2 regions of the Methylobacterium sp. 1973 genome follow, and region 1 is predicted to be linked to the other one. Evidence: riboswitches for the same ligand, from Rfam matches in the RefSeq annotation. Region 1 holds a riboswitch; the other holds the start of a gene.
The links. Region 1 has a riboswitch for cobalamin ahead of ABIC70_RS19335 (CbtB domain-containing protein). Riboswitches for the same ligand answer to the same signal wherever they lie in the genome.

Region 1 (4,600 bases):
GGGATGCAGGCAGCGGGGTCGTCGCCGGTCGGATCGTGACCGGCGCGACCGATCAGACATCGTCGAAGGCGAGAGCTTCGGCCGGGTACTCCACCATGCTCCGGCGCTGAGCGTCGGTATTCTGCCACTCGCCGACCTTCATGTACCGGCCTTCGCGATCGCGAACCTCGACCACTTTCCCGATCGTGGGAATCGACTGGAAGCCCTGCGGCCAATTGGACGCGAAGTAGAACACCTGCTCGACGCGCTCCGAGAGGTGGCAGATCGCCGGCCCGAAGGTTCCGAGCCCGAAGACGAGGTAGCGGCCGTTCACCAGAGCGGCGACGTCGGAGATCAGCGATTCGCTCTGGATCTCTACGGGCAGGCCGCGCTGCGCCGCATAGGCCTCCACTTCTGCAATGACCGGGTTGAGACGGTTCTCGAAGACGAGCTTGACGGAACGAATGCGGCCCTCGGCCTGCAGCCGGTCGATGACCATCCGGTAGAAGGCGAAGGGCGGCTGCGGATAGTGCGGGTCGACCCAGGTGCTGAAGATGTCGCCCGACCGGATATGGATCAGGAGCTGATCGTCGGGCTTGGCCGCAAATGTCCGCGGCAGGCCGTTGAACAGGGGCCGGATCACATCCTGAACGATCGCGCGCGAGTCGATCGGGCCCTGCAGCGCCGTCACCCGCTCGAACTGCGTCGGATCGAAATACAGCCCGGACAGGAAGTAACCGTCCGGCGGAAGCGGCTCGTCCGGCGGAATGAACGTGATGCCGTCGCAGGTCAGCCTCTCGGTCAGAAAGATCACCTTGCTGCGGTCGACCTTCGGGACCTTGACGTATTTCAGGTTGAGCGCCTTCGCGATCGAGACCGCGATAATATACTGCACGAGGCAGTTGCCGAAGGCGCCGTTCTCGAACAGCGACAGGCCGACGAGGTTGCGGCTTGCCCGGCCAGGCGCGGATTCGAGATTGTAGGTGACGTAGACGTTAGCGCCGGGCTTCTCGTTCAGGAGCGTTATGTCGAGCCCGAGCAGCGCCCGCAGGGCGATGAGGTCGATGGCGGCTTCATCGGCGCGGATGTCGACGCCTGCGACGAGCGCCGGATCCGGCACCGCGATCCGCACGAGACGCGCCCAGGCCCGCTCGTCGGCTCCGATGGCGGCCACGAGGGCGCCCGGCTTGGCGGTCCAGCCGACGATGTCGGGCGCGGACCACGTGACGCCGTCCTGCGAGACCTCGACGGCCACATCGCCGACCTCGGGCGCGACAGCATCCTGTACGGGTCGCAGCGCGACCGCGCGGATCGGAAAGCGACCGCCCAGATCGATCTCGAGCCAGGCGGTGCCTTCATCCTGTACGATCCGGGGGGCGCGGCCGGTGGCGAGATCGACGAGGACCGGGCTCGGATCGTCTGCGAGGGCCATCGGGTCTCCGAGAACTGAGCGGAGGTGCCCATGCCGGGCCGGCCGGGCATCCGGTGCGGCGGTGCCCGCATCGGGGCGCGGACGTCAAGCCCGGCCACCTGCGAAGGGACGCACGGGAATCCGAACGGATCTGGCGCCGCTCCGTTGTGTCGTCGCCGGCATGCGTCTACAACGTGCCGGTGACGGTGCCCTGGCAACGGGGTGAAAAGGGAATGCGGTGAGGGGTTTCGCCCCGATTCCGCGGCTGCCCCCGCAACTGTGAGCGGCGAGCGCCTGCCAAGCGCCACCGGAGCGATCCGGGAAGGCGGTGGGCGCGCCGAGCCGCGAGCCAGGAGACCTGCCGTCGCAACAGGATCCCGCAATGCCGCCGGTGGGGCGGCTGGAGACACTCGACGATGACCGCTCAGACCCTCGCCCCCGTCGCCGCCGGTACCCGCTCGTCGGAGCGTCCGGTCGCCGTCGCGCTCGCGGCCATGCTGGGCCTCGGCCTGCTGTTCATGGCGGGTTTCTCGCCGGCGATCGCGTTCCACAACGCGGCGCACGACTTCCGCCATACCCAGAACTTCCCCTGTCACTGACGCCCTCGGCGCAGGGATGATCATTCGGCTTCTGTCGGCGGCCCTGGCCGCCGGCTTCTTCGCGGCTGCCGTTGTGACGGGCCTCGAACTCACGCTGACCTCGCCGCTGATCGTCGCGGCCGAGCGCTACGAGCAGCAGGAACCCTCGCATCAGGCCGCGAAGGCCCTTCCGATCGTGCTCGCCCATGCCGGGCACGACCATGCCGCGCCCGACGCGGCACCGGAATGGCAGCCCGGCCCCGGCCTGCCGCGGATGGCCTTCACCGGTCTTGCGACCCTCGTCGGCGGCGTCGGCTACGCCCTGCTGCTCGGCGCGGTGATGATCGCCTGCGGCCGCGAGCCGACGCCACAGGTCGGTCTCGCCTTCGCGGTGGCGGGCTTCGCCAGCGTCGCCCTCGCGCCGGGCCTCGGCCTGCCGCCGGAACTGCCCGGCAGCGCCGCTGCACCGCTGGCCGCGCGGCAGGCCTGGTGGGTGATGACCGCGGCGGCGACCGGAATGGGACTCTACCTGATCACGATCCACCGTGCTCTGATCACGATCCTGGGTGGCCTCGTCCTGATCATAACCCCCCACGTCGTCGGCGCCCCGCAGGCACCGGAGGGCGCGTCGGAGCTTCCGGCCGCGCTGGCCGCACAGTTCGCCGCCCGGTCGCTGGCGATCAGCTTCGTCTTCTGGATCCTGATCGGGTTGGGGCTCGGCTGGGCGTGGCAGGCGTTTTCCCGCGACACGCAACGGGGAACGGCCCGTGCCTGAGACCGTCCTGTACGTCTGCACGACCTGCCGCCGTCCGGACGACGATCCGGATGGACCGCGCGCCGGAGCACGCCTTCTGGAGGCGCTGCAGGCCGGGAGCGCCGGCACCCCGGACCTGCGGGTCGAGGCGGTGGAATGCCTGTCGGTCTGCAAGCGGCCCTGCACCGTGGCGGTCGCCTCGGCGGACCGCTGGACCTACGTCTACGGCGACATGGATCCGGCCGCCTCGGCGGAGACCATCCTCGCCGGGCTCGCGGCCTATGCGGCGACCTCGGACGGCATCGTGCCCTGGCGCGAGCGTCCGGAGGCTTTCCGCAAGGGCGTGATCGCCCGCATCCCCCCGTTCCCTGAACCCCGCCCGCTCCCCGCCGGCACCCTGGAGGCCGCGGAATGACCATCGTGAACAAGATCCCCTGCACCATCGTCACGGGCTTCCTCGGAGCCGGCAAGACGACGCTGGTCCGCCACGTGGTCGAGAACGCCAGGGGGCGCCGCCTCGCCATCCTGGTCAACGAGTTCGGCGACGTCGGCTTCGACAAGTCCTTCCTCGCCGCCTGCGGGGTCGAAGGCTGCACCGAAGAGGCTATCGTCGAGCTGCCGAATGGCTGCATTTGCTGCACGGTCGCGGACGATTTCGTTCCGGCGCTGGAGACTCTCCTCGGCCGCGCCGAGCCGCCGGAGCACATCCTGATCGAGACCTCGGGCCTCGCGCTGCCGAAGCCGTTGGTTCAGGCGTTCCAGTGGCCGGCGATCCGCTCGCGGGTCACCGTCGACGGGGTCGTCGCAGTGGTCGACGGCCCGGCCGTCGCCGCCGGCGTCTTCGCGGACGATCCGGAGGCACTGGCCGCCCAGCAGGCCGCGGACCAATCCGTCGATCACGACAATCCGCTGGAAGAGGTCTTCGAGGACCAACTCCTCTGCGCCGACCTCGTGGTCCTCAACAAGGCCGACCTCATCGATGCCCCGACCCGCGCTCGGGTGCGTGCCGAGGTGGAAGGCCACCTGCCCCGGGCCGTGAAGGTGGTGGAGACCGAGAACGGCGTCATCGACCCGCGGGTGCTGCTCGGCCTCGCGGCGGCCGCCGAGGACGATCTCGATTCCCGCCCGTCGCATCACGGCGAGGGCGAGGATCACGACCACGACGACTTCGAGACCGTGGCGCTGCCCGTCCGCCCCGCGATCACGGCGGGCGATCTGGCGGCCCGGGTCGAGAAGGCAGCCGAGATCCCGGGCGTCCTGCGGATCAAGGGTTTCGCCGAGGTCGAGGGCAAGGCGATGCGCCTCGTGGTGCAGGGGGTCGGCCGGCGCGTGGCCCACCATTTCGACCGGCCGTGGAAGTCTGGGGAGGCCCGGGACGGCAACCTCGTGGTGATCGGCCTCAAGGGGTTCGACCAGCGCGCCGTCGCTGCGGCCCTCGCGGGATGACGGCCGCCGCGCGCGCCTGCGCGGCTGACGGCGGCGCGCCGGTGCGCGCGGCCGCGGTTTAGGGGCCGTCGATGCATCTCGTGCGCATCGATACCGTCTCGCTCGACGAGGGTGAGGCGGCGGTGGATCTCGGGCAAGAGCCCGGCGATCTGGTTGTGCTGTCGTTCACCGACAGCGACCTCGCGGCGGTCGGTCAGGCCCACGCCGCAGAGCCCGGTCTGCCGAGTCTCCGGCTCGCGAAGCTCGCCAAACTGCGGCATCCGCTGTCGGTCGATCTCTACGTCGAACGCGTCGTGGCGCACGCCAAGGTCGTGGTGATCCGTTGCCTGGGCGGACTGGATTACTGGCGCTACGGGATCGAGCGCTGCGCCGAAACCGCGCGGGCGCACGGCGTCGTGCTCGCGGTCCTGCCGGGCGACGACCGGCCCGACC
Region 2 (4,600 bases), on a different contig from region 1:
GCGGATCGGCGGGGCGCGGGCAGCATATGAGGCGGCACGGCCGATTGCCAAGGCATGCGCGGCACGGCCCGCCCCGATGACGGGTCACTTTCACCGGGGATACCGCAGCGCACATCTCCCGCGACAATGATTTGGGGGATGGAGGGGGGATCCGGCAATCAGGCTCCTGCGGCTGCCCGCTTTGATGCGCGAAACCGACCTCTCACCGGAGACCGAGACCGCCTCACGGCGCGGTCCTCTGAGCGGGGATCCCGCCATCCGGCGCGTCGCGTCGCCGCAGTGGCACCTGGGCGATCGTTTGAACCGAGCGCAGGCGCCTATCTTCGTTGCCCCTTGCGTGCCGGCACGGCGGCGCAGGCGCGACGGACCTCCGGAGCTATCACCCCTATCCACCAGCGAAGCTTGCAGGAGCCTCGACCGGACGGGCGATCGTCCCGCCGATGCATCCGGGCCGGGTCGAGGATACCGCTCTCGGGACGCGCATTCGGCCGAAGGGCGACGGGCAGGGCGAAGCGGTTCTCCTGCCCGACCCGGGTCGTGGCCGCAGCCCAGGAGGTCCGGCGCGGACTCGACCAGGCGCGGGACCGTCGCGACGGCATACCGGGCGCGGCCCCGACGGCGATCGGCGGGTCGCGCCACAGGCGGCGGCCGGAAGTCCCGTACACTCTGACGAACCCGGCCGTGCCCTGGCTGCCCACTCAGGCTTCCGGGGCCTCGACGATCGGGTCGTAGCGGGTGGCGTCGAAGCCCAGCAGGTTCCAGCTCTGCGCCATGTGGGGCGGTAGCGGCGCGCTCACGTCCACGGGCTTGCCGGTGCGCGGATGCGGGATGACGATCCGGCGGGCGAGCAGGTGCAGGCGGTTCTGGATGCCCCCCGGCAGCTCCCAATTCTCCACGGAGAAGTATTTCGGGTCGCCGACGATCGGGTGGCCGATATGGGCCGCGTGGGCGCGCAGCTGGTGCGTCCGTCCGGTCACCGGCTTGAACGACAGCCAGGACAGCTTCTGGGCGGCCTGATCGACCATCGCGTAGTAGGTCAGCGCGTGGCTCGCCCCCTCGTCGCCGTGCTTGGCGACGCGCATCCGCGCGTCGGCGTCGGTCAGCTCCTCCTTGGCCAGGTAGGTCGAGACACGCCCCTGCCGGACCCGCGGCACGCCCGCGGTCAGCGCCCAGTAGATCTTCCGCGCGGCCCGGGAGCGGAAGCTCTTGGCGAGCGTCGCGGCGGCGAGCCGGGTCTTGGCGACGATCAGGCAGCCGGCCGTATCCTTGTCGAGCCGGTGGACGAGGCGCGGCTTCTGGCCATCCGGGCCGGTGAGGGCGGCGAGCAGGCCGTCCACGTGCCGGACCGTCCCCGAACCACCCTGGACCGCGAGGCCGAAGGGCTTGTTGAGGATCATCATGTCGGCATCCTCGTAGAGGATGAGCGACCGGATGAATTCGGCATCGTCCTGCTCGCGGGCGGCGTTGCGCGGGCGCTCGGAGGGCTGGTCGAGGCGCAGCGGCGGCACGCGCACGCTCATGCCCGGCTCCAGCCGGTCGTTCGGCTTGGCGCGCTTGCCGTCGACGCGCAGTTCGCCCTTGCGGACGATGGTCTGCACGCGGGTGAAGGGCAGGAGCGGGAAACGCGCGGTGAGGAAGCGGTCGATCCGCATGCCGGCCTCGTCCGGCTCGACCATCAGGGTCTGCACCCCGGAGGCGAGGGTCGCGGAGGCGGCCGCGCGCTGCTCGCGGCGGGTCGGACCGGGTGTCGGCGCGGGGGAAGGGGCCGGGGCAGGCGCAGGGGCCTCCGAGCGCTTGGAAACGGGCCGGCTGCCGGGCTTCGCCGCCAGCGGACCGCGCGGCGCGGCTGTGTCGCGCCGCGGCTTCGCGGGCCGGGCCGGGACTGCGGCTGCGGCGCCCTGCGTACCCCAGGGATCGCGCGCACCCGCATCGTCGCCGCGATTGCGGGCCGCGCGCTCTGCAGCGTCGCGGGCGCTGGTGCGCGGGCCCGTGCGGGCACGGCCGTCGGCCTGGAACTTGCCGGGCTTGAACTTGCCCGCATCGAACTTGCCGGCCTGAGGCTTGCGCCCCTTCGGCCCGCCGCTTTTGGGAGGTCGTGTCGTCATGCTTCCGCCGGCACCCGTCTCCGCTTCGGACGGAGCGTCCGGGCGCATGGGCCGCGGCGTCGCGGACGTCCGGACCGATGGGATTGCACGGCTGTAGCATCGCCCGCGCGCAGCGGCAAAGGCGGCAGCGCGATCGCGCCCGTCAGGGCTCCGCGTCCCACGCCGCGCGGAGCCAGGCCTTCAGGCCGGTCGGGAAGAGTTCCGGCCCGCCCGGGACGTCGAGCCCGTCGAGATCGCACCACCGCGCCACGCAGGCGGTGCCGCAATCCTCGTGAAAGACGAAGCGCTCCTGTCCGTCGAACCGGCCGGGCGGCAGGGCGACCGGGAACAGGAACAGCACCTCGTGCCCGACCTGCCCCTCGTGCAGGAAGATGTTCTCCACGACGCGCGGGCCGCCGAGCACCGTGACGGTGATGCCGAGCTCCTCTTCGAACTCCCGGATCAGCGCGTCCTCGGCCCTCTCACCGAACGCAACGCTGCCACCGAGGGGCCGGACACCTGTCAGCCGCCCGTCATCCGCATGGATCTCCGCCACCAGCAGGCTATCGCCGCGCCGGGGGAGCCCCAAGGCCTTCACGCGGATCTCCGCAGGGGGACGCCAGACCGTCATGCCGAACCGGCTAGATCGTTCCCGACGGCGCCGCAACGAACCGGCGGGCCGCCGCGTCGATCCACGACAACTCCCGGACGTGCGGTTGACGCCCGGACGCACGACGGCCAAGCTGTTCCTCGACGGTTCCCCTCGGGGATCAAAAGGGAACGCGATGAGGGGCCCGCCCCGAAGCCGCGGCTGCCCCCGCAACTGTAAGCGGCGAGCCCTTCACCACCACGTCACTGGGTCACCCCGGGAAGACGGTGCGAGGGCGGCGACCCGCGAGCCAGGAGACCTGCCGTCAGCCGTGGTCACACGCGAAACGCGCCGGGCGGGGTGTCCTGGCGGGTGTCGAGGCGCCGTCAATCCCGAGGGGAGGCGGCCGCCGAGGCCTCGTTCGCGGTGACGTGCCACAGCAAGCGCGCCCGCGACGCCGTTCCCATGTCCGTCTCCACCGTTTCGCGACCTGCGATTCCTGTTCCGGGAGGCCTCCGCGCACCCGTTCAGGCTCAGGTTTCCAGATGGTCGAGGCATTGTAATGTTATTACAATGCTTATAGGACGAAGGGGCCGGCGCGCGCCGTGCACGGACCGCTTCCCCCATGCTTCTCTCGATCCATCGCGCCCGCTCCGGCGGGCCGGCTCCCCTCTGCGGCGTTCTCCTCGCGCTCCTCGCCAGTCCGACCGCCGCCCAGGAGGCCGTCACCCTGGATGAACTCTCCGTGGCTGGCGCGGGCGGAGACCCGAACCGCGCTGCACCGAACGGCCTCAATTTGCGCACCCCCGACCGGACCGCGAGCCGCCTCGGTCTGACGCCGCTGGAGACGCCGGCCAGCCTCGACATCGTGTCGGGTGAGACCGCGCGGCTGCGCGGCCAGGATACGATCACCGAAGCCGTGACCCAGGACGCCACCGGCATCACCACCATCGCGGCACCCGGCAACGGCAACGGCGCCTTCACATCCCGGGGCTTCGCCGGCCCGAACTCGATCCAGCAGCTCTACGACGGCACGCGCTTCTACGTCGGCGCCAACACGGTGACCTTCCCGTTCGACACGTGGAACGTCGAGCGGATCGAGGTGCTCCGCGGCCCGTCTTCGGTGCTCTACGGCGACGGCGCCATCGGCGGCGTGATCAACGTGGTGCCGAAGAAGCCGGTCTTCGTGCCGATCAACGCCGCCCGCGCCGTTGTCGGCACGGATGGCGTTGCGCGCCTTGCGTTCGATTCGGGCGGTGGAATCGGTCAAGCGGAGTTCGGCGACACCTTCGCGTATCGCCTCAACGTCAGCGGCAATCGCGCCGACGGCTGGATCCGGCCGGAGGGCGATTTCCGCAACCTCGCGGTCTCGGCCGCCCTGCTGTTCCGGCCGAGCGCCGATCTGGCGTTCACCCTGAGCCACGATCTCGGCTACCAGGAGCCCGCCCGCTACTGGGGCACGCCGCTCGTCGAGGGACGGATCCCGGACCTCATCCGGTTCAACAACTACAACGTCCGGGACGCGAAGATCACCTGGGCCGACAACTGGACCCAGCTCAAGACCGAATGGTCGCCCTCGGCCGACATCACGATCCGCAACACCGCCTACCGGCTCACCAGCCGGCGCCACTGGCTCGACGTCGAGCAATATTCCTACAACCGCGGCACCGGGCTGGTGGACCGGGGCGATTATCTGGAAATCTACCACAGCCAGGAGCAGGTCGGTGACCGGCTCGACGCGACGTTCCGGGGCAGCCTGTTCGGCTTGCCCAACCAGTTCGTGGCCGGGTTCGACGTGAACCACATCGACTTCCGGCACACCAACAACTTCTACTTCGACCAGACCACCAGCGTGCCGCTCGTCGGCTACGATCCGGGCCTCTTCCCGCAGAACGGGCGAGCCCGTCCGGCCTACGCCACGCAGACA

Region 2: linked by a shared signal. The riboswitch ahead of ABIC70_RS17080 (TonB-dependent receptor) and the one ahead of ABIC70_RS19335 (CbtB domain-containing protein) in region 1 are both predicted to bind cobalamin.

What each region holds. Positions count from the first base shown of each region.
Region 1 is NZ_JBEPLA010000010.1:87,083-91,682, forward strand. Features, by position in the region: gene ABIC70_RS19330 (discoidin domain-containing protein) at 53-1,411, opposite strand; cobalamin riboswitch at 1,578-1,770, shown strand; gene ABIC70_RS19335 (CbtB domain-containing protein) at 1,807-1,989, shown strand; gene ABIC70_RS19340 (CbtA family protein) at 2,006-2,743, shown strand; gene ABIC70_RS19345 (DUF1636 domain-containing protein) at 2,736-3,137, shown strand; gene cobW (cobalamin biosynthesis protein CobW) at 3,134-4,168, shown strand; gene cobN (cobaltochelatase subunit CobN) at 4,240-4,600, shown strand, end outside.
Region 2 is NZ_JBEPLA010000008.1:124,573-129,172, forward strand. Features, by position in the region: gene ABIC70_RS17070 (RluA family pseudouridine synthase) at 699-2,105, opposite strand; gene ABIC70_RS17075 (NUDIX hydrolase) at 2,248-2,682, opposite strand; cobalamin riboswitch at 2,822-3,014, shown strand; gene ABIC70_RS17080 (TonB-dependent receptor) at 3,299-4,600, shown strand, end outside.